DNA from 3 places in the Streptomyces sp. NPDC048566 genome. Region 3 is predicted to be linked to each of the others. Evidence: predicted binding sites of a transcription regulator. Region 3 holds the regulator's gene; each other region holds the start of a gene.

What was found. Region 3 encodes HrcA, which represses chaperone genes, less so after heat shock. Its sites were predicted from a motif close to TTNGCACTCNGNNNNNCNGAGTGCNAA; they were not measured.
Positions count from the first base shown of each region.
Region 1: the regulator HrcA is predicted to act here: its motif matches at 3,210-3,236, upstream of groES (co-chaperone GroES).
Region 2: the regulator HrcA is predicted to act here: its motif matches at 3,304-3,330, upstream of groL (chaperonin GroEL).

Region 1 covers NZ_JBICWL010000009.1:137,297-143,730, reverse strand. Annotated here, with positions in the region: gene ACGFS9_RS17095 (hypothetical protein) at 1-467, opposite strand, end outside; gene ACGFS9_RS17090 (hypothetical protein) at 501-668, opposite strand; gene groL (chaperonin GroEL) at 972-2,600, opposite strand; gene groES (co-chaperone GroES) at 2,757-3,065, opposite strand; gene ACGFS9_RS17075 (polysaccharide deacetylase family protein) at 3,305-4,057, opposite strand; gene ACGFS9_RS17070 (polysaccharide deacetylase family protein) at 4,054-4,992, opposite strand; gene ACGFS9_RS17065 (methyltransferase domain-containing protein) at 5,083-6,264, shown strand; gene ACGFS9_RS17060 (RNA polymerase sigma factor) at 6,289-6,434, opposite strand, start outside.
Region 2 covers NZ_JBICWL010000001.1:497,131-503,564, forward strand. Annotated here, with positions in the region: gene ACGFS9_RS02175 (glucosyl-3-phosphoglycerate synthase) at 1-444, opposite strand, end outside; SAM riboswitch class I at 650-807, shown strand; gene thrC (threonine synthase) at 825-2,123, shown strand; gene ACGFS9_RS02185 (MoaD/ThiS family protein) at 2,120-2,395, shown strand; gene ACGFS9_RS02190 (cold-shock protein) at 2,839-3,042, shown strand; gene groL (chaperonin GroEL) at 3,492-5,117, shown strand; gene ACGFS9_RS02200 (NADH:flavin oxidoreductase) at 5,423-6,434, shown strand, end outside.
Region 3 covers NZ_JBICWL010000014.1:57,042-63,475, forward strand. Annotated here, with positions in the region: partial or broken gene ACGFS9_RS21350 (SpoIIE family protein phosphatase) at 1-105, shown strand, start outside; gene hemW (radical SAM family heme chaperone HemW) at 183-1,424, shown strand; gene ACGFS9_RS21360 (DUF3097 domain-containing protein) at 1,495-2,301, opposite strand; gene ACGFS9_RS21365 (MBL fold metallo-hydrolase) at 2,333-3,088, opposite strand; gene hrcA (heat-inducible transcriptional repressor HrcA) at 3,431-4,447, shown strand; gene dnaJ (molecular chaperone DnaJ) at 4,448-5,584, shown strand; gene ACGFS9_RS21380 (nitronate monooxygenase) at 5,697-6,434, shown strand, end outside.

The DNA.
Region 1 (6,434 bases), on a different contig from region 3:
AACGTCTTCCCGCCGATGACCACGTCGCCGGTGTTCCAGGACGTGCAGGTTCCCATCACGCAGCCGTCCGCGGAGTCCTTCAGCCCCTCCGGCAGGTTCCCGCCGGACAACGCGACGCTGACCGGGACGGCTTCGCCCTGCACGGAGCCGGTGCCGGTGCCGTCCTGCCCGCGGTCGCCCCGCGCGCCGCCGGCACGCTCCCCGCCGGACGCCGCGCCCTCGCCTCCGCCGTCGCCTCCGCCGTCGCCCTGCACCGAGGGGCCGTCGGCAGACCCGTCCGCGTCCGGCGGAGCGGCGCTCTCCGCGGCGGCGGTGTCCTCCGGCGCGTCCGCGGAGCCCCGGTCCGGGGAGCACACGGCCCCCTGGACGCAGGCCTCGGCGTCACCGCCCGCCTTCTGGTTGATCGTGGTGTCCTTGCACGACGTGACCGCGAGCGCCGACAGCACCACGAACGCCGACGCACGCACCACTGTTCGCCACGCCCGCATGGTTTCCACTGCCTAGCACGTCGACTGGACGCAGACGGTGCCGTCCCTGCCCGTCTTCTGATCCACCTTCGTGCCGTCCGACTTCATGAGGCCGGTGACGACCGCGGCGACGATCACCGCCAGCGCACCGACAAAAGCGACAACGATCTTGACTTTGTGATCATTGGTCCAGCCCGCCATATGACCAACCTTCCCGTGACAAAGGAAGGTTGATGGTGGCACAGGAGCAGCGGCGTGCACTGCGGAATTCCGGACGCGCGCGGTCCTGTGGCCCGCTCGTTACAGGACCGCGCGGGGCGGGCGTTCCGCGTCGGCCGCTCGCAGGGCCCCCTGGCGGCGGCGCCGCCCGGTGCGGGCGGCCGGGGGCACGGCGGAGGAGCAAGGCTTCCGCGACGCGAGAAGGTCCCCGTTCCGCAGGGAACGGGGACCTTCTCTCACGGGGTCGTGCCGCGGCGGGCCGACCCGCACTCACGACGCGGAGCGTCAGTGGGCGTGGCCGTGACCGTGGCCGTGACCGGCCTCGGCCTCCTCCTCGGCCGGCTTCTCGACGACCAGGGTCTCGGTCGTGAGCAGCAGGGAGGCGATGGAGGCGGCGTTCTCCAGGGCGGAGCGGGTGACCTTCACCGGGTCGATGACGCCGGCCTTGACCAGGTCGCCGTACTCGCCGGTGGCGGCGTTGAAGCCCTGGCCCTTGTCGAGCTCGGCGACCTTGGAGGTGATGACGTAGCCCTCCAGGCCGGCGTTCTCGGCGATCCAGCGCAGCGGCTCGACGGCCGCGCGGCGGACCACGGCGACACCGGTGGCCTCGTCGCCGGACTTGTCGAGGTTGCCCTCCAGGACCTTCGCGGCGTGGACGAGCGCGGAGCCGCCACCGGAGACGATGCCCTCCTCGACCGCGGCGCGGGTCGCGGAGATGGCGTCCTCCAGACGGTGCTTCTTCTCCTTCAGCTCCACCTCGGTGGCGGCGCCGACCTTGATCACGCACACGCCGCCGGCCAGCTTCGCGAGGCGCTCCTGGAGCTTCTCGCGGTCCCAGTCGGAGTCGGTGTTCTCGATCTCGGCCTTGATCTGGTTGACGCGGCCGGCGACCTCGTCGGCGCTGCCGCCGCCGTCGACGATCGTGGTGTCGTCCTTGGTGACGGTCACGCGGCGGGCGGTGCCGAGCACGTCCAGGCCGACCTGGTCGAGCTTGAGGCCGACCTCCTCGGCGATGACCTGGCCGCCGGTGAGGGTGGCGATGTCGCCGAGCATGGCCTTGCGGCGGTCGCCGAAGCCGGGGGCCTTCACGGCGACGGCGTTGAACGTGCCGCGGATCTTGTTCACGACCAGGGTCGACAGGGCCTCGCCCTCGACGTCCTCGGCGATGATGAGGAGCGGCTTGGAGGCGTTCGCCTGGATGACCTTCTCCAGCAGCGGCAGCAGGTCCTGGATGGAGCTGATCTTGCCCTGGTGGATGAGGATGTACGGGTCGTCGAGGACGGCCTCCATACGCTCCTGGTCGGACACCATGTAGGGCGAGAGGTAGCCCTTGTCGAAGGCCATGCCCTCGGTGAAGTCGAGCTCCAGGCCGAAGGTGTTGGACTCCTCGACGGTGATGACACCGTCCTTGCCGACCTTGTCCATCGCCTCGGCGATGAGCTCGCCGACCTGCGGGTCCTGGGCCGACAGGCCGGCGACGGCGGCGATGTCGGACTTCTCGTCGATGGGGCGCGCCGTGGCGAGCAGCTCGTCGGAGACCGCCTTGACGGCCGCGTCGATGCCCTTCTTCAGCAGCGCGGGGGAGGCGCCGGCGGCGACGTTCTTCAGGCCCTCGCGCACGAGCGCCTGGGCGAGCACGGTGGCGGTGGTCGTACCGTCACCCGCGATGTCGTTGGTCTTGGTCGCCACCTCCTTCACCAGCTGGGCACCGAGGTTCTCGTACGGGTCGTCGACCTCGACCTCGCGGGCGATGGTCACGCCGTCGTTGGTGATGGTGGGGGCACCGAACTTCTTGTCGATGACGACGTTGCGGCCCTTGGGGCCGATCGTCACCTTCACCGTGTCGGCAAGCTTGTTGACGCCGCGCTCAAGGGCGCGACGGGCGTCCTCGTCGAACTTCAGGATCTTCGCCATGGGAGCGGTTCAGCCCTCTCGGAAAACTTGGGAGAAACGAACGGCGCCCCCAGCGCCCGGTTCATCGGAAGGAGCGGGGGGCCAGGGGCGCAGTTCACTGCAATGCTGGGCGCGAGGTGGTCCGGGGGAAGCCCCCGGACGCTCCTGCCCGGTGAATTACTTCTCGATGATCGCGAGCACGTCGCGAGCCGAGAGGACGAGGTACTCCTCGCCGTTGTACTTCACCTCGGTGCCGCCGTACTTGCTGTACAGCACGATGTCGCCGACGGTGACGTCGAGCGGAAGACGGTTACCGTCCTCGAAGCGGCCCGGGCCCACGGCAAGGACGACGCCCTCCTGGGGCTTCTCCTTCGCGGTGTCCGGGATGACCAGGCCAGAGGCCGTGGTCTGCTCGGCGTCGAGCGGCTGGACCACGATGCGGTCCTCGAGCGGCTTGATGGCAACCTTGGAGCTGGCGGTCGTCACGATCCGACCTCCCCCTTCGGAGATCTCACGGGGTTAACTGTCTGAGGTGGCGACCAGGTCGATCCGTCGTCGCGGGTGCCGGACCTGCCCGTCGCTGTTGGCACTCTCCAGTGGGGAGTGCCAGGCCTGAGACTATGACTGCGATTAGCACTCGGTCAAGCGGAGTGCCAAAGCCGGGCGCGTGGCGCGTCCCGGACCGCTCCCCCGGACCCCTCCCCCGGGCCGCCCGGGACCGCACCTCAGAGGTAGTTCTCCAGCCGGGCGGGCGTGAGGCCCTCGGCCTGGGCGCGGCGGAGCAGCCGGAGCGTCGCCTCCGTGAGGTCGGGCTCCTCGAAGCCGGCGAGGATGTCCCCCGGCCGCAGCCGGTGCGCGCCGGGGGCGCTGCCGAGGACGACCGCGCCGACCCCGCAGTCGGCCGCGGCCCGCAGCGTGGTCGCGTCGTACCGGCCGTAGGGGGGCCGCAGCAGCCGGGGCCGGATGCCGAAGCGCCGGTGGAGCTTGTCCTGCTGGCCGCAGATCTCGGCCCGCTGGCCCGCGTAGGGCAGGCCGCGCAGCGCGACGTGGTCGAGGGTGTGGTTCTGGACGGTGGCGCCGACCGCGCGCAGCCGCGCGACGTGCGCGTACCCCGGCCCGACGACACTGTCCGTGAGGAACATGCTGACCGGCAGCCGCAGTTCACGGACCATGTCGACGAACCGCGGATCGCGCTCGGCTCCGTCGCCGTACGTCAGGAAGACGACCTTGTCGCGGGTGCGGACGTGGTCCACCACGGGCGGCAGCCCGGGTCCGGCGGTGCGGGCGGCGGTGCGGGCGGGCGGGCGCGGCGCCGGGGCGATCGGGGCGGCCAGACCCCAGCGGCGGTACGCCGCCTCCGGCGGGTGCACCCGCTGCGCCGCCTTCCTGCCCAGCCGCTCGATCGGGTCGACGGACTGCGCGCAGCCGGTGAGCAGCAGCGCCGCGAGCAGTCCGGCGACCGGGAGCCGCAGCCTCACAGGTAGTCCTCCAGGCGCGCGACCGCGAAGCCCTCGGCCGTGACCCGCTGGAGGAAGCGGCGGACCAGGTCGGGCATGGTGCCCTTCCACTCCTTGGGGCCGCGGAAGTGGGTCAGGACGATGTCGCCGGGGTGCAGGTCCTGGTCCTCCTCGCGGTACTCCCAGTGGTCGACGAAGACCTCCTCGTCCCAGATGGGCGCGTACTTGACGCCGCAGGACTTGGCCGCGCGCAGGGTGTCCTGGTTGTAGTTGCCGTAGGGCGGGCGGAAGAGCGTCGGCCGCTTGCCGAACTGCTTCTTCATCACGTCCTGCATGCCGCAGATCTCCCGCTTCTGCCGCGCGTAGGAGAGCCCCGGCAGATAGGGGTGGTGCAGGGTGTGGTTGTTGAGGGTGACGCCGCTGTCCCGCATCTTCCGGAAGTACCCGTAGTCGTCCTTGACGAGGTAGTCGCTGAGGAAGACGGTGTAGGGGATCTTCAGCTCGCTCATCATGCGCAGGAACTCCGGGTCCTTCTCCTCACCGTCGTCGATGGTGAGGAAGACGACCCTGTCCTTGGTGGGGACGGTCGTGAAGACCGGCGGCAGTCCCAGTTTCCTCTGGTCGTCGACCTCGAATCCCTTGCGGGCCTCGATGACCGGCTTCCGTGCGGGCGGCGCCGGGGGCGTCAGGGGTGCGACGGCCAGCCCCCAGCGCTTGGCGACGGCCGTGCGGGCGGCCTGGGCCTTGCGCAGCCGCAGGGCGTACGCGTCGAGGGCGCGGGCGGGCGGCGCCTGGAGCCGCCCGGCCTGCTGGCCGGCGGCCGGCCGCGCGGCGCGGGAGCCGGAGCCGTCGGAAGCGCAGCCGGAGACGAGGGCGGCGAGGGCGAGCACGCCGACCCCGCAGCGCACAACAGACCGCTTCGCGCGGTTCTTATCGTTTTGTCGTACGGGTCGCATGGGGCCGCATCCTGGCAGGTCAGCGGCCCGGCACCGCCCCGACACCGCGGCCGGCGGCGCACCGTCCACCGACTGGCCCACAATGGCCGGGTGAACGACGTCTCCTTCGCCTCCCTGCTCACCGCCGAGGGCCGCGCCCTGCTCGACGAGGTCCACGGCACCGAACCGGCGCGGGAACTGGCCGTCGCCACCCGGCTGCGCCGCGACCACCCCGCCGACCTGGTCTCGGCGGCCCTCGGACAGGCCCGGCTGCGGCAGCGGGCGGCGGCGAAGTTCGGCGCCGAGGACGCGCGGCGGATGTTCTTCACACCCAACGGCGTGGAGCAGTCCACCCGCACGAGCGTGGCGGCGCACCGCGCCGCACGGCTGCGCGCGCTGGGCGTCCGCAGCGTCGCCGACCTGTGCTGCGGGATCGGCGGCGACGCCATCGCGCTGGCCCGCGCGGGCATCCGGGTGCTCGCCGTGGACCACGACCCGCAGACGGCCGCCGCCGCCCGGGCCAACGCCGACGCGCTCGGGCTCGCCGACCTGATCGAGGTGCGCGAGAGCGACGTCACCGCGGTGGACACCGCCGGGTACGACGCGGTCTTCGTGGACCCAGGGCGCCGGGGCGGCCGGGGCCGGATCTTCGACCCGGAGTCCTACACGCCCCCGCTGTCCTGGGCGCTCGGCGCGGCGGCCAAGGCCCCGGTCGCCGCGCTGAAGATCGCCCCCGGCATCCCGCACGAGGCGGTCCCCGCCGCGGCGGAGGCCGAGTGGATCTCCGACGGCGGCGACGTGAAGGAGGCGGTGCTGTGGTTCGGCACCGAGCCCGGACTGGTGCGCGCCACCCTGCTGCCGGGCCCGCGCGAACTGCGCGGGCGCGGTCTGCCCGACCCGGCGGTCCGGCCGGTCGGACGCTATCTGTACGAACCGGACGGCGCCGTGATCCGGGCCCACCTGGTCGCCGAGGTGGCGGCCGACCTCGACGGCGGCCTGCTGGACGAGACGATCGCGTACGTCACCGCCGACGACCTGCGCCCCACCCCGTTCGCCTCCGCCTACGAGATCACCGACCGGCTGGCCTTCAGCGTGAAGCGGCTCAAGGCGCTGCTGCGGGAGCGGGAGGTCGGTGTCCTGACCGTGAAGAAGCGCGGCTCGGCCGTCGAACCGGAGGAGCTGCGGCGCCTGGTCAAACCGCGCGGCCCGCGGTCCGCGACGGTGTTCCTGACCCGGGTCGCGGGCGCACCGACCATGCTCGTCGGGGCGCCCGCGCGGCCGGCCGCGGCCTGACCGCCGGGCCGGCCCGGGCGCCTCTCACCCGGCGTCCGGCACCTGCCGGGCCCGCGCCGTGAGCAGAGCGCGCTCCCGGTCGTTGCGGGCCAGCGCGGCGGCCCGCTCGAACTCCGCCCGCGCCTCCTGCGTCCGCCCGAGCCGGGCCAGCAGATCGCCGCGCACGCTGG
Region 2 (6,434 bases), on a different contig from region 3:
GTCGGTGAGCAGCGGGCCCACGATGCCGAGGACGAAGTCCGAGGAGAACTCTTTCAGGTCCGCGTCGACGAAGCAGACGATGTCCCCGCTCGTCACGAGCAGCGACCTCCACAGCACCTCGCCCTTGCCGGGGACGGCCGGCATCCGGGGCAGGATGTCGTCGCGGTGCACCACCCGCGCGCCCGCCGCGGCGGCGACCGCGGAGGTCCGGTCGGTGGAGCCGGAGTCGACGACGACGATCTCGTCGACGAGGGGCACCTGCCGCATCAGGTCGTGGCGGATGACCGAGACGATCTCGCCGACCGTCTCCTCCTCGTTGAGCGCCGGCAGCACGACGCTGACCGTCGAGCCGGAGACGCGTTTGGCGGCCATGACCTGGTGGAGCGGGCGGTCGGTCAGGGACCAGGAGCGGGTGCTCAGCCAGCGGTCGACTTCATTCAGCACGGTCTGCGGCTCCTCACTGTCTGATCACACGCTCTCATCAGCGTGCCCGCTGCGGCCAGCGGCTGATCGTCTGCCGTCGTCTCGCGGTTCGGACGACTGCTTCAACTGTCCTGGCCTTCGGTTACAGTCTTGAACAACGCGGATGACCATTGCATGTCCCGGATCATCGGCACGTTATATGTTCAACAGTTCAACAACCACATACCGCTCATCCAGAGGGGCAGAGGGATACGGCCCGATGAAGCCCCGGCAACCCTCCAGCCGGTCTCGTACCGATCGCCAGACGATCGCATCGCGAGGCTCCCGGCTAGGGAAGGTGCCAAATCCGTCTCACGGCGAAGTGCGTCGTGAGGAAGATGAGGAGAAAGGGCCTCGCCTCCATGGCTGCGCAGTCAGTTGCAAGCACCACGAACTCCGCCGAAGCGGTCGATCTCGGCCCGGCCGCGGCGCTCTCCTGCCGCGAGTGCGGACACCGCGTCCCGCTCGGCCCGGTCTTCGCCTGCGAGGAGTGTTTCGGCCCGCTGGAGATCGCCTACGACTTCTCGGGCCACGAAACCGAGGAACTCCGCAAGCTGATCGAAGCGGGACCCGCGAACATCTGGCGCTACGCGCCGCTGCTGCCCGTCCCCGCGGACGTGGCGGACCGGCCGAACATCAACCCGGGCTGGACCAAGCTCGTGCAGGCCGACAACCTCGCCCGCGAACTCGGTGTCGAGCCCGGCCGGCTCTTCGTCAAGGACGACTCCGGCAACCCGACGCACTCCTTCAAGGACCGCGTCGTCGCCCAGGCCATCGAGGCGGCCCGCGTCTTCGGCTTCACCACCCTCTCCTGCTCCTCCACCGGCAACCTGGCCGGCGCGGTGGGCGCCGCCGCGGCCCGCGCCGGATTCCGCTCGTGCGTGTTCATCCCGCACGACCTGGAGCAGGGCAAGGTCGTCATGGCCGCGGTCTACGGCGGCGAGCTGGTCGGCATCCAGGGCAACTACGACGACGTGAACCGCTTCTGCTCCGAGCTGATCGGCGACCCGGCCGGCGAGGGCTGGGGCTTCGTCAACGTCAACCTCCGCCCGTACTACGCCGAGGGCTCCAAGACGCTCGCGTACGAGATCTGCGAGCAGCTCGGCTGGCGGCTGCCGGACCAGCTCGTCGTGCCGATCGCCTCCGGCTCCCAGCTCACGAAGATCGACAAGGGTCTCCGGGAGCTGATCGAGCTCGGACTCGTCGAGGACAGGCCGTACAAGATCTTCGGCGCCCAGGCCGAGGGCTGCTCCCCGGTCTCCGTCGCCTACAAGGCCGGCCACGACGTCGTCCGGCCGCAGAAGCCCGACACCATCGCCAAGTCGCTGGCCATCGGCAACCCCGCCGACGGCCCCTACGTGCTCGACATCGCCCGGCGTACCGGCGGTGCCGTGGAGGACGTGGACGACGCGCAGATCGTCGACGCGATCAAGCTGCTCGCGCGCACCGAGGGCATCTTCGCCGAGACCGCGGGCGGGGTGACCGTGGGCGTCACCCGCAAGCTGATCGAGAACGGCCTGCTCGACCCGTCGCTGACCACCGTCGTCCTCAACACCGGCGACGGCCTGAAGACCCTGGACGCGGTGGCCTCGGACACCGGGCTGACCGCGACCATCCGCCCGAACCTCGACTCCTTCCGAGAGGCTGGCCTCGCATCATGAGCGTCAACGTCCGCATCCCCACGATCCTGCGCACCTACACCGGGGGCGCCGCCGAGGTGACGGCCGAGGGCGCGACCCTCGCCGCGGTCCTGGCGGACCTGGAGAAGAACCACGCGGGCATCGGCGCACGCGTCCTGGACGACGAGGGCAAGCTGCGCCGCTTCGTCAACGTGTACGTCAACGACGACGACGTGCGCTTCGAGCAGGGCCTGGAGACGGCCACCCCGGACGGCGCGGGAGTCTCGATCATTCCGGCCGTCGCCGGCGGCTGATCATTACCCTCGGTAATTCCGGATACGCAGAGTTCGCCTGTTCGCCCCCTCCGTGAGAGAAGCGGAGGGGGCAATTCAGCAGGGTTGAACGGGGTAGGGTTGGGGAACCCGCGCCTCTCCGGATGCCGGTCCCATGCCGGGCGCATATGAGTTCTCCAGCGGCGCCCGACAAGAAACAGCCAATGTGCCCGGCCTTTTTGAGCCGTTTATGGCATTTGCGGGGCCCGACTTGCCCTGAATCCTCGCGCATTCTCCCTGTACCGGCGATCGCCCATGCCCAGAATTCTCGTCCGATTGACCTGTTGCAGACGGCAGTTGGACAGATACATTCAGCCGCGGTCGACGCGTTCCGGCGCACCCCCCCAACCCGTTGGGGGGTGGAGGTCTGACCCGGATCCGCGAAGTGCGGGTCTGTGCAAGGGCCAGTAATAGGGGAGTTAGGCATGGCTCAGGGCACCGTCAAGTGGTTCAACGCGGAGAAGGGGTACGGCTTCATCGCGGTCGACGGTGGTGCGGACGTCTTCGTGCACTACAGCGCGATTCAGATGGACGGCTACCGCACCCTTGAAGAGGGTCAGCGAGTGGAGTTCGAGATCTCGCAGGGCCAGAAGGGTCCGCAGGCGGACATGGTCAAACTCGCCGTCTGATCGGGCGCGAACGGCCACCGACGCACTCACGCACGAGGGGCTCGCATCCCACCGGGATGCGGGCCCCTCGCGCGTGCCGGGCGCGGGGCGCGGGGCGCGCGCCGTGGTGCGGACGCCCGCGGGGCGCGCCTCCCGGGCCCGCGCCCGCCGCCCTCCGGCACCCGCCGCGCGCCGCTCTCCCGGGGCCCGTTTCCCGAGAGGCGCCCGCGCCCGCCCGTCGCCCGGCCGGCACCCCCCGACGGGTTCGCTTCGCGAGCGCACCTTGCACTCGGCGGGGTCGAGTGCTAATCATTGGCGTTAGCACTCTCCGAGTGAGAGTGACAGAACTTGGATCGGGCCGGCGAGGTCCGCAGGCCGGTGGGGCAAGGAACCACAGGGCATGCAGGCCGTCCGTCGCGGGCGCGGGCGCGATCCGGAGCAATCCACCCCGTCCGGGAGGACCACTTCACATGGCCAAGATCATCGCGTTCGACGAGGAGGCACGGCGCGGTCTCGAGCGCGGGATGAACCAGCTCGCCGACGCCGTCAAGGTCACCCTTGGCCCCAAGGGCCGCAACGTCGTCCTCGAGAAGAAGTGGGGCGCGCCCACGATCACCAACGATGGTGTGTCCATCGCCAAGGAGATCGAGCTCGAGGACCCGTACGAGAAGATCGGCGCCGAGCTGGTCAAGGAAGTCGCCAAGAAGACGGACGACGTCGCCGGTGACGGTACGACCACCGCGACCGTCCTCGCCCAGGCGCTCGTCCGCGAGGGCCTGCGCAACGTCGCCGCCGGCGCCAACCCGATGGCCCTCAAGCGCGGTATCGAGAAGGCCGTCGAGGCCGTCTCCGGTGCCCTGCTGGAGCAGGCCAAGGACGTCGAGACCAAGGAGCAGATCGCTTCCACGGCCTCCATCTCCGCCGCCGACACCCAGATCGGCGAGCTCATCGCCGAGGCGATGGACAAGGTCGGCAAGGAAGGCGTCATCACCGTCGAGGAGTCCCAGACCTTCGGTCTGGAGCTGGAGCTCACCGAGGGTATGCGCTTCGACAAGGGCTACATCTCGGCGTACTTCGCCACCGACATGGAGCGTATGGAGGCCGTCCTCGACGACCCGTACATCCTGATCGCGAACTCCAAGATCGCGAACGTCAAGGACCTGCTCCCGCTCCTGGAGAAGGTCATGCAGGGCGGCAAGCCGCTGCTGATCATCGCCGAGGACGTCGAGGGCGAGGCCCTGTCGACCCTGGTCGTCAACAAGATCCGCGGCACCTTCAAGTCCGTCGCCGTCAAGGCCCCGGGCTTCGGCGACCGCCGCAAGGCCATGCTCGGCGACATCGCCATCCTCACGGGCGGCGAGGTCATCTCCGAGGAGGTCGGCCTCAAGCTGGAGAACGCGGGCCTGGACCTGCTCGGCCGCGCCCGCAAGGTCGTCATCACCAAGGACGAGACCACGATCGTCGACGGCGCCGGCTCGGCCGACCAGGTCGCCGGCCGGGTCAACCAGATCCGCGCCGAGATCGAGAACTCCGACTCGGACTACGACCGCGAGAAGCTCCAGGAGCGTCTGGCGAAGCTGGCCGGCGGCGTGGCCGTCATCAAGGCCGGTGCCGCCACCGAGGTCGAGCTCAAGGAGCGCAAGCACCGCATCGAGGACGCCGTGCGCAACGCGAAGGCGGCCGTCGAGGAGGGCATCGTCGCCGGTGGTGGCGTGGCCCTGCTCCAGGCCTCCTCGGTCTTCGAGAAGCTGGAGCTCTCGGGTGACGAGGCGACCGGCGCCAACGCCGTGAAGCTCGCCCTGGAGGCCCCGCTCAAGCAGATCGCCGTCAACGGTGGTCTCGAGGGCGGCGTCATCGTCGAGAAGGTGCGCAACCTTCCGGTCGGCCACGGCCTGAACGCCGCGTCCGGCGAGTACGTCGACATGATCGCCGAAGGCATCATCGACCCGGCGAAGGTCACGCGTTCCGCTCTGCAGAACGCCGCCTCCATCGCCGCGCTGTTCCTCACCACCGAGGCCGTCATCGCCGACAAGCCGGAGAAGGCGGGCGCCGCCCCGGCCGGCGGCGGCATGCCGGGCGGTGACATGGACTTCTGATCGACCCCGGTCGATCACCGTCCTGACGTTCCGAGGGCGGCACCTTCCCGCGAGGGAGGGTGCCGCCCTCGGGCGTTTCCCGCCGGGGGCGTGCCGGGCGGCGTCCGCTCCGGCGGAGCCCCGGCCCTCCCGGCCGGTCCGGGGCGTGGCCTGGATCACAGCAGCCGGAGCGGATGCGGCGGAATGTGCCGCCGGGCGCGGTCGTTGACCGAGGCGGGCAGTCGATGCGCGCGCACATACCGTGCGGGATCTCCTGCCCCGCAGTCCGCCCGACGTCCCCGCCCACCTCTCCGAGGAGCCCCCACATGACCGCAGACGCCGCGTCCCGCGCAGCCGACGTCCTGTCCCGTCCCGTCTCCCTGAACGGCCTGACCGTCCCGAACCGGATCGCGATGGCCCCGATGACCCGGCAGTTCTCGCCGGGCGGGGTACCGGGCGAGGACGTCGTCGGCTACTACTCCCGGCGCGCCGCCGCGGGTGTCGGCCTCATCGTGACCGAGGGCACCTACGTCGGCCACGACTCGGCCGGACAGAGCGACCGCGTCCCGCGCTTCCACGGCGAGGAGCAGCTGGCCGGCTGGAAGAACGTGGCCGACGCCGTGCACGCGGCCGGCGGCACGATCGTCCCGCAGCTGTGGCACATCGGCATGGTGCGCAAGGCCGGTGAGCCGCCCTTCGCGGACGCCCCGGCGGTCGGCCCGTCCGGCATCGCCACCGAGGGCGCCGAGGTCACCGGCCGGGCCATGACCCGGCAGGACCTGGACGACGTCATCGAGGCGTTCGCCACGTCCGCCGCCGACGCCGAGCGCATCGGCTTCGACGGCGTCGAGCTGCACGGCGCCCACGGCTACCTGCTCGACCAGTTCTTCTGGTCCGGCACCAACCGCCGCACGGACGCCTACGGCGGCGACCCGGTCGCCCGCGCCGCGTTCTCCGCCGAGATCGTCGCCGCCGTCCGCGCCGCCGTCTCGCCCGAGTTCCCGGTGATCTTCCGCTACTCGCAGTGGAAGCAGCAGGACTACGAGGCCCGCCTCGCGCAGACCCCGGAGGAGCTGGAGTCGATCCTCGCGCCGCTCTCCGCCGCCGGTGTCGACGCCTTCCACGCCTCCACGCGCCGCTACTGGGTGCCGGAGTTCGACGGTTCCGACCTCAACCTGGCCGGCTGGACGAAGAAGCTGACCGGCAAGCCCGCCATCTCCGTCGGCTCGGTCGGCCTCGACGGCGAGTTCCTCAAGGCGTTCCAGGGCGAGGGCTCCTCGGTGCGGGGCATCGACGACCTCCTCGACCGCCTGGAGCGCGACGAGTTCGACATGGTCG
Region 3 (6,434 bases):
CTGAGCGCCGAACCGATCGCGGAGCGCGTGCGGGAACTCGTGCACGCCTTCGGCACCCGGCCGCCGGAGGACGACATGGCGCTGCTGGTGCTCCAGGCCGAATAGCGGCGCGAACCTCGCCCGGACCGAGGCCCGGGGCCCCGTCCACCGGCCGGGCACGCGCACGGCGCCCGTGCTGGACAATGGACCGCATGCCTTCCGCACTCCCCGACGGCGAGCCCGTCCCCGACGACGGGGCGCTGCCCGCGCACGCCCTGGCCGGCGCCGCCGGGCGGCCCCTCGGGTTCTACCTCCACGTCCCGTACTGCGCCACCCGCTGCGGCTACTGCGACTTCAACACCTACACGGCGACCGAGCTGCGCGGCACCGGAGGCGTGCTCGCCTCCCGCGACAACTACGCGGACACCCTCGTCGACGAGGTCCGCCTCGCCCGCAAGGTCCTCGGCGACGACCCGCGCCCGGTCCGCACCGTCTTCGTCGGCGGCGGCACCCCCACCCTGCTCGCCGCCGGCGACCTGGTGCGGATGCTTGGCGCGATCCGGGACGAGTTCGGACTCGCCGACGACGCGGAGATCACGACGGAGGCGAACCCGGAGTCGGTCGACCCCGCGTACCTCGCGGCGCTCCGGGACGGCGGATTCAACCGCGTCTCCTTCGGCATGCAGAGCGCCCGGCAGCACGTGCTGAAGGTACTGGACCGCACCCACACCCCCGGCCGCCCCGAGGCCTGCGTCGCCGAGGCCCGCGCGGCCGGCTTCGAGCACGTGAACCTCGACCTGATCTACGGCACCCCGGGGGAGTCGGACGACGACTGGCGCGCCTCCCTGGAGGCCGCCCTCGGCGCCGGGCCCGACCACGTGTCCGCGTACGCGCTCATCGTCGAGGAGGGCACGCAGCTGGCGCGCCGCATCCGGCGCGGCGAGATCCCGGCGACCGACGACGACGTGCACGCCGACCGCTACCTCATCGCCGACGAGGTGCTGTCGGCGGCCGGCCTCGACTGGTACGAGGTGTCGAACTGGGCCACCTCCGAGGCGGCCCGCTGCCTGCACAACGAGCTGTACTGGCGGGGCGCGGACTGGTGGGGTGCGGGCCCCGGCGCCCACAGCCACGTGGGCGGCGTCCGCTGGTGGAACGTGAAGCACCCCGGCGCGTACGCGGCGGCGCTGGCCGCCGGCCGCTCCCCGGGCGCCGGGCGCGAGGTGCTCGGCGAGGAGGACCGGCGCGTCGAGCGCATCCTGCTCGAACTGCGGCTGCGCGAGGGCTGCCCGCTCTCCCTGCTCCGCCCCGACGGCCTCGCGGCCTCCCGCCGCGCGCTGGCCGAGGGGCTCCTCGCCCCGGCGCCCTACGAGGACGGCCGCGCCGTCCTCACCCTGCGCGGACGCCTGCTGGCGGACGCCGTCGTCCGGGACCTGGTCGACTGACGCGGGCGCACCCGCCGTCCGGCCTCCCGGGTCGGCCCGGCCGGGCCGGGCGGCGGCGTCCGCGGGGCGGTTACTCCGGGGCGGTGACGAAGTCGATCAGTTCCTCCACCCGGCCGAGGAGTTCGGGCTGGAGGTCCTTGTAGGAGCGCACCCGGGACAGGATGTGCTGCCAGGCCGCGCCGGTGTTCTCCGGCCAGCCCAGCGCCCGGCAGACGCCCGTCTTCCAGTCCTCGCCGCGCGGCACCCGGGGCCAGCCCGCGATGCCCACCGAGGACGGCTTCACGGCCTCCCAGATGTCGATGTAGGGGTGGCCGAGCACGAGCGCGTGCTCGCTCGTGACCGCCGCGGCGATCCGGGACTCCTTCGAGCCGGTCACCAGGTGGTCGACGAGCACGCCGAGCCGGGCGTCCGGCCCGGGAGCGAACTCGGCGACGATCGTGGGCAGGTCGTCGACGCCCTCCAGGTACTCCACGACGACGCCCTCGATGCGCAGGTCGTCCCCCCAGACGCGTTCGACCAGCTCGGCGTCGTGGCGGCCCTCCACGTAGATGCGGCCCGCCCGGGCCACCCGGGCGCGGGCCCCGGGCACCGCGACGGAGCCCGAGGCGGTGCGGCTCGGCCGGGTGGGCGCCCCGCCCGCGGGGCGGACCAGCGTCACCACCCGCCCCTCCAGCAGGAAGCCGCGCGGCTCCATCGGGAAGACCCGGTGCTTGCCGAAGCGGTCCTCCAGGGTCACCGTGCCCGCCTCGCAGCCGATCACCGCGCCGCAGAAACCGGTGCCGGGCTCCTCCACCACCAGACCCGGGTCCGCCGGGACCTCGGGCACGGGCCTGGGCTTCTTCCACGGCGGAGTCAGGTCCGGAGAATACTGGCGCATTCGCACGACGATAGGAGAATCCCGCCGGGACTCACCGCGACACGCCGAAACGCGCGGCGAGCGCGTCCCGCTGGGACCGCACGAACGCGGCGTCCACCACCGCTCCGTGACCCGGCACGTACACGGCGTCCTCGCCGCCGAGCGCGAGCAGCCGGTCCAAAGCCGCGGGCCACCGGGACGGGACCGCGTCGGGGCCCGCCTGGGGTTCGCCGGACTCCTCCACCAGGTCGCCGCAGAAGACCGTCCCCGGCGCGCTCCGCCCCTCGGGACCCGCGGGGCCGGTGACCAGCACCGCCAGGTCGTGCCCGGTGTGGCCGGGGCCCACGTCGGCCAGCACCGCCCGCAGCCCGCCGCCCAGATCGAGGGCGACCTTCCCCGCCACGACCCGCCCGGGCCGCACGAGACGGTCCGCCGCCGCCCGCGCCACGCCCGGATCGATCCCGTTGCGCACCGCGTCCGCGGCCAGCTCCTCGCGCCCGTCGGTGAACGCGCCCGCCGGACCGGCCGCCGCGAACACCTCCGCCCCGGTGAGGGCGGCGGCGCCGAAGACGTGGTCGAAGTGCGGATGGGTGAGCGCGAGATGGGTCACGCTCCGTCCGCCGCCGAGCAGCCGTTCGGCGTCCGCGCGCAGCGCCGCGCCCTCCGCGGGGTCCGACCCCGCGTCGACCATCAGCGCCGCGCCGTCCCCGGCGACCAGGCCCACCGTGCAGTCCCAGCCCGGAAGGCGCCGCCGCCCGACCCGCGGCGCCAGCCGCTCCCACCCCTGTTCCTCCCACGTCGGCCTCATGGGGCGACGCTACTGCCCCGACCGGAACGGTTCACCTGCTCGCGACGCCCGGCACCGCGCCTCGCCGCGTCGTCGCATCACCCGGGCACATGCCGTACGCGGGAGACGCTCCGCCTCGCGATGCACCGCATCGGACGCCGCGAGCCGTCCGGCGAACCTTCCGGTCACCGCACCGGCGGTGAGCGGGCCCCGCGCACGACATCGCGGGACCGCCCTTGCCGGGGCCGTGCCCCTCCGCCGTACACTGGCCCGGGGAACGCTGGCACTCGGGCGCGCTGAGTGCCAGGCGAGCGGCCGGGAAGGCCGCGAGGACCACGGAGCCGACTTCTGGAGGTGTGCGCGATGCTCAGTGAACGCAGGCTCGAGGTGCTCCGCGCCATCGTCCAGGACTACGTGGGCACCGAGGAGCCGGTCGGCTCCAAGGCGCTCACCGAGCGGCACCGCCTCGGCGTCTCCCCGGCGACCGTCCGCAACGACATGGCGGTCCTGGAGGACGAGGGCTACATCGCCCAGCCGCACACCAGTGCGGGGCGCATCCCCACGGACAAGGGGTACCGGCTGTTCGTCGACAAGCTCGCCGGCGTCAAGCCGATGACCGCGCCCGAGCGGCGTGCCATCCAGAACTTCCTGGACGGAGCCGTCGACCTGGACGACGTGGTCGGCCGGACCGTGCGGCTGCTCGCGCAGCTCACCCGGCAGGTCGCCGTGGTGCAGTACCCCTCGCTGACCCGTTCGACCGTGCGGCACGTGGAGCTGCTCTCGCTCGCCCCCGCGCGCGTGATGCTCGTGCTGATCACGGACACCGGCCGGGTCGAGCAACGCATGATCAACTGCCCCGCGCCGTTCGGCGAGACGTCCCTCGCCGATCTGCGGGCCCGGCTCAACAGCCGGATCGCGGGCCGTCCCTTCGCGGACGTCCCGCAGCTCGTGCAGGACCTCCCGGACGCCTTCGAGGCGGAGGACCGGGGTACGGTCTCGACCGTGGTCTCCACCCTGCTGGAGACCCTCGTCGAGGAGACCGAGGAGCGGCTGATGATCGGCGGGACCGCCAATCTCACCCGCTTCGGACATGACTTCCCTCTCACCATCCGGCCCGTTCTCGAGGCGCTGGAGGAGCAGGTCGTGCTCCTCAAGTTGCTGGGGGAGGCCGGGGATTCGAGCATGACCGTGCGAATCGGTCACGAGAACGCCTATGAGGGACTCAACTCCACGTCCGTGGTCTCCGTCGGCTACGGTTCGGGCGGCGAGGCAGTCGCCAAACTCGGCGTGGTCGGCCCGACCCGCATGGATTATCCGGGAACGATGGGAGCGGTACGAGCGGTGGCACGGTACGTCGGACAGATCCTGGCGGAGTCTTAAGTGGCCACGGACTACTACGCCGTGCTCGGCGTGCGCCGCGACGCGTCCCAGGACGAGATCAAGAAGGCGTTCCGGAGGCTCGCTCGCGAGCTGCACCCGGACGTCAACCCCGATCCGAAGACGCAGGAGCGCTTCAAGGAGATCAACGCCGCCTACGAGGTGTTGTCGGACCCGCAGAAGAAGCAGGTCTACGACCTCGGCGGCGACCCGCTGTCCCAGCAGGGCGGCGGAGGCGCCGGCGGCTTCGGCGCGGGCGGCTTCGGGAACTTCTCGGACATCATGGACGCCTTCTTCGGCACGGCGTCGCAGCGCGGACCGCGCTCGCGCACCCGCCGCGGCCAGGACGCCATGATCCGGCTGGAGATCGAGCTCGACGAGGCGGCCTTCGGCACCACGAAGGACATCCAGGTCGACACCGCCGTCGTCTGCGGCACCTGCAGCGGGGAGGGCGCCGCTCCCGGCACCTCCGCGCAGACCTGCGACATGTGCCGCGGTCGCGGCGAGGTGTCCCAGGTGACGCGGTCCTTCCTCGGCCAGGTCATGACCTCGCGTCCGTGCCCGCAGTGCCAGGGCTTCGGCACGGTGGTGCCGACCCCGTGCCCCGAGTGCGCGGGCGACGGCCGGGTCCGCTCCCGCCGCACCCTCACCGTGAAGATCCCGGCCGGTGTGGACAACGGCACGCGCATCCAGCTCGCGGGCGAGGGCGAGGTCGGCCCCGGCGGCGGCCCCGCCGGCGACCTGTACGTCGAGATCCACGAGCTGCCGCACTCCACCTTCCAGCGCCGCGGCGACGACCTGCACTGCACGGTCACCATCCCGATGACCGCCGCGGCCCTCGGCACAAAGGTGCCGCTGGAGACCCTCGACGGCCTGGAGGAGGTCGACATCCGCCCCGGCACGCAGTCCGGGCAGTCGATCCCCCTGCACGGCCGGGGCGTCACGCACCTGCGCGGCGGCGGCCGGGGCGACCTCATCGTGCACGTCGAGGTCACCACGCCGACCAAGCTCGACCCGGAACAGGAGCGGCTCGTGCGCGAACTCGCGCAGATGCGCGGCGAGGAGCGGCCCACCGGCCAGTTCCAGCCCGGTCAGCAGGGCCTCTTCTCCCGGCTGAAGGACGCCTTCAACGGCCGCTGACGCGAGCGCCCCACGGGGCGGCGCCGCCGCCCCGTGACCGGCCGCCCGGCGGACCGCAACCGAGCCGACGGCCGGATTCGGACTTGTACGGAGGACGTGACAACATGCCGTCATGTCCTCCGCACTGACCGATCTCCTCCCTCACCCGATCGTGCAGGCCCCCATGGCGGGCGGCGTCTCCGTCCCGCAGCTCGCGGCCGCCGTGTCCGAGGCCGGCGCCCTCGGCTGCCTCGCCGCCGGGTACAAGACCGCCGACGGCATGTACCAGGAGATCAAACAGCTGCGCGGGCTGACCGGACGCCCCTTCGGCGTCAACCTGTTCCTGCCGCAGCCCGAGTACGCGGACCCCTCCGCGGTCGAGGTCTACGCCCACCAGCTCGCCGGTGAGGCGGCCTGGTACGAGACGGAGCTGGGCGACCCCGACAGCGGCCGGGACGACGGCTACGACGCCAAGCTCGCCGTCCTCCTCGACAACCCGGTACCGGTGGTCTCCTTCCACTTCGGCGTGCCCGCCCAGGAGGTCCTGGAGTCCCTGCACCGCGCCGGCACCCTCACGCTCGTCACCGCGACCACCGCCGAGGAGGCCCTCGCCGTGCAGCGGGCGGGCGCCGCCGCCGTCGTCGTCCAGGGCGTCGAGGCGGGCGGCCACCAGGGCAGCCACCGCGACAACCCCGAGACGGACGGCGCGGGCGTCGGACTGCTCTCGCTGGTCGCCCAGGTCCGCGAGACCGTGGACATCCCCGTGGTCGCCGCCGGGGGCATCATGCGCGGCAGCCAGATCGCCGCCGTCCTCGCCGCCGGAGCGGACGCCGCCCAACTCGGCACCGCCTTCCTCGCCACCCCCGAGTCC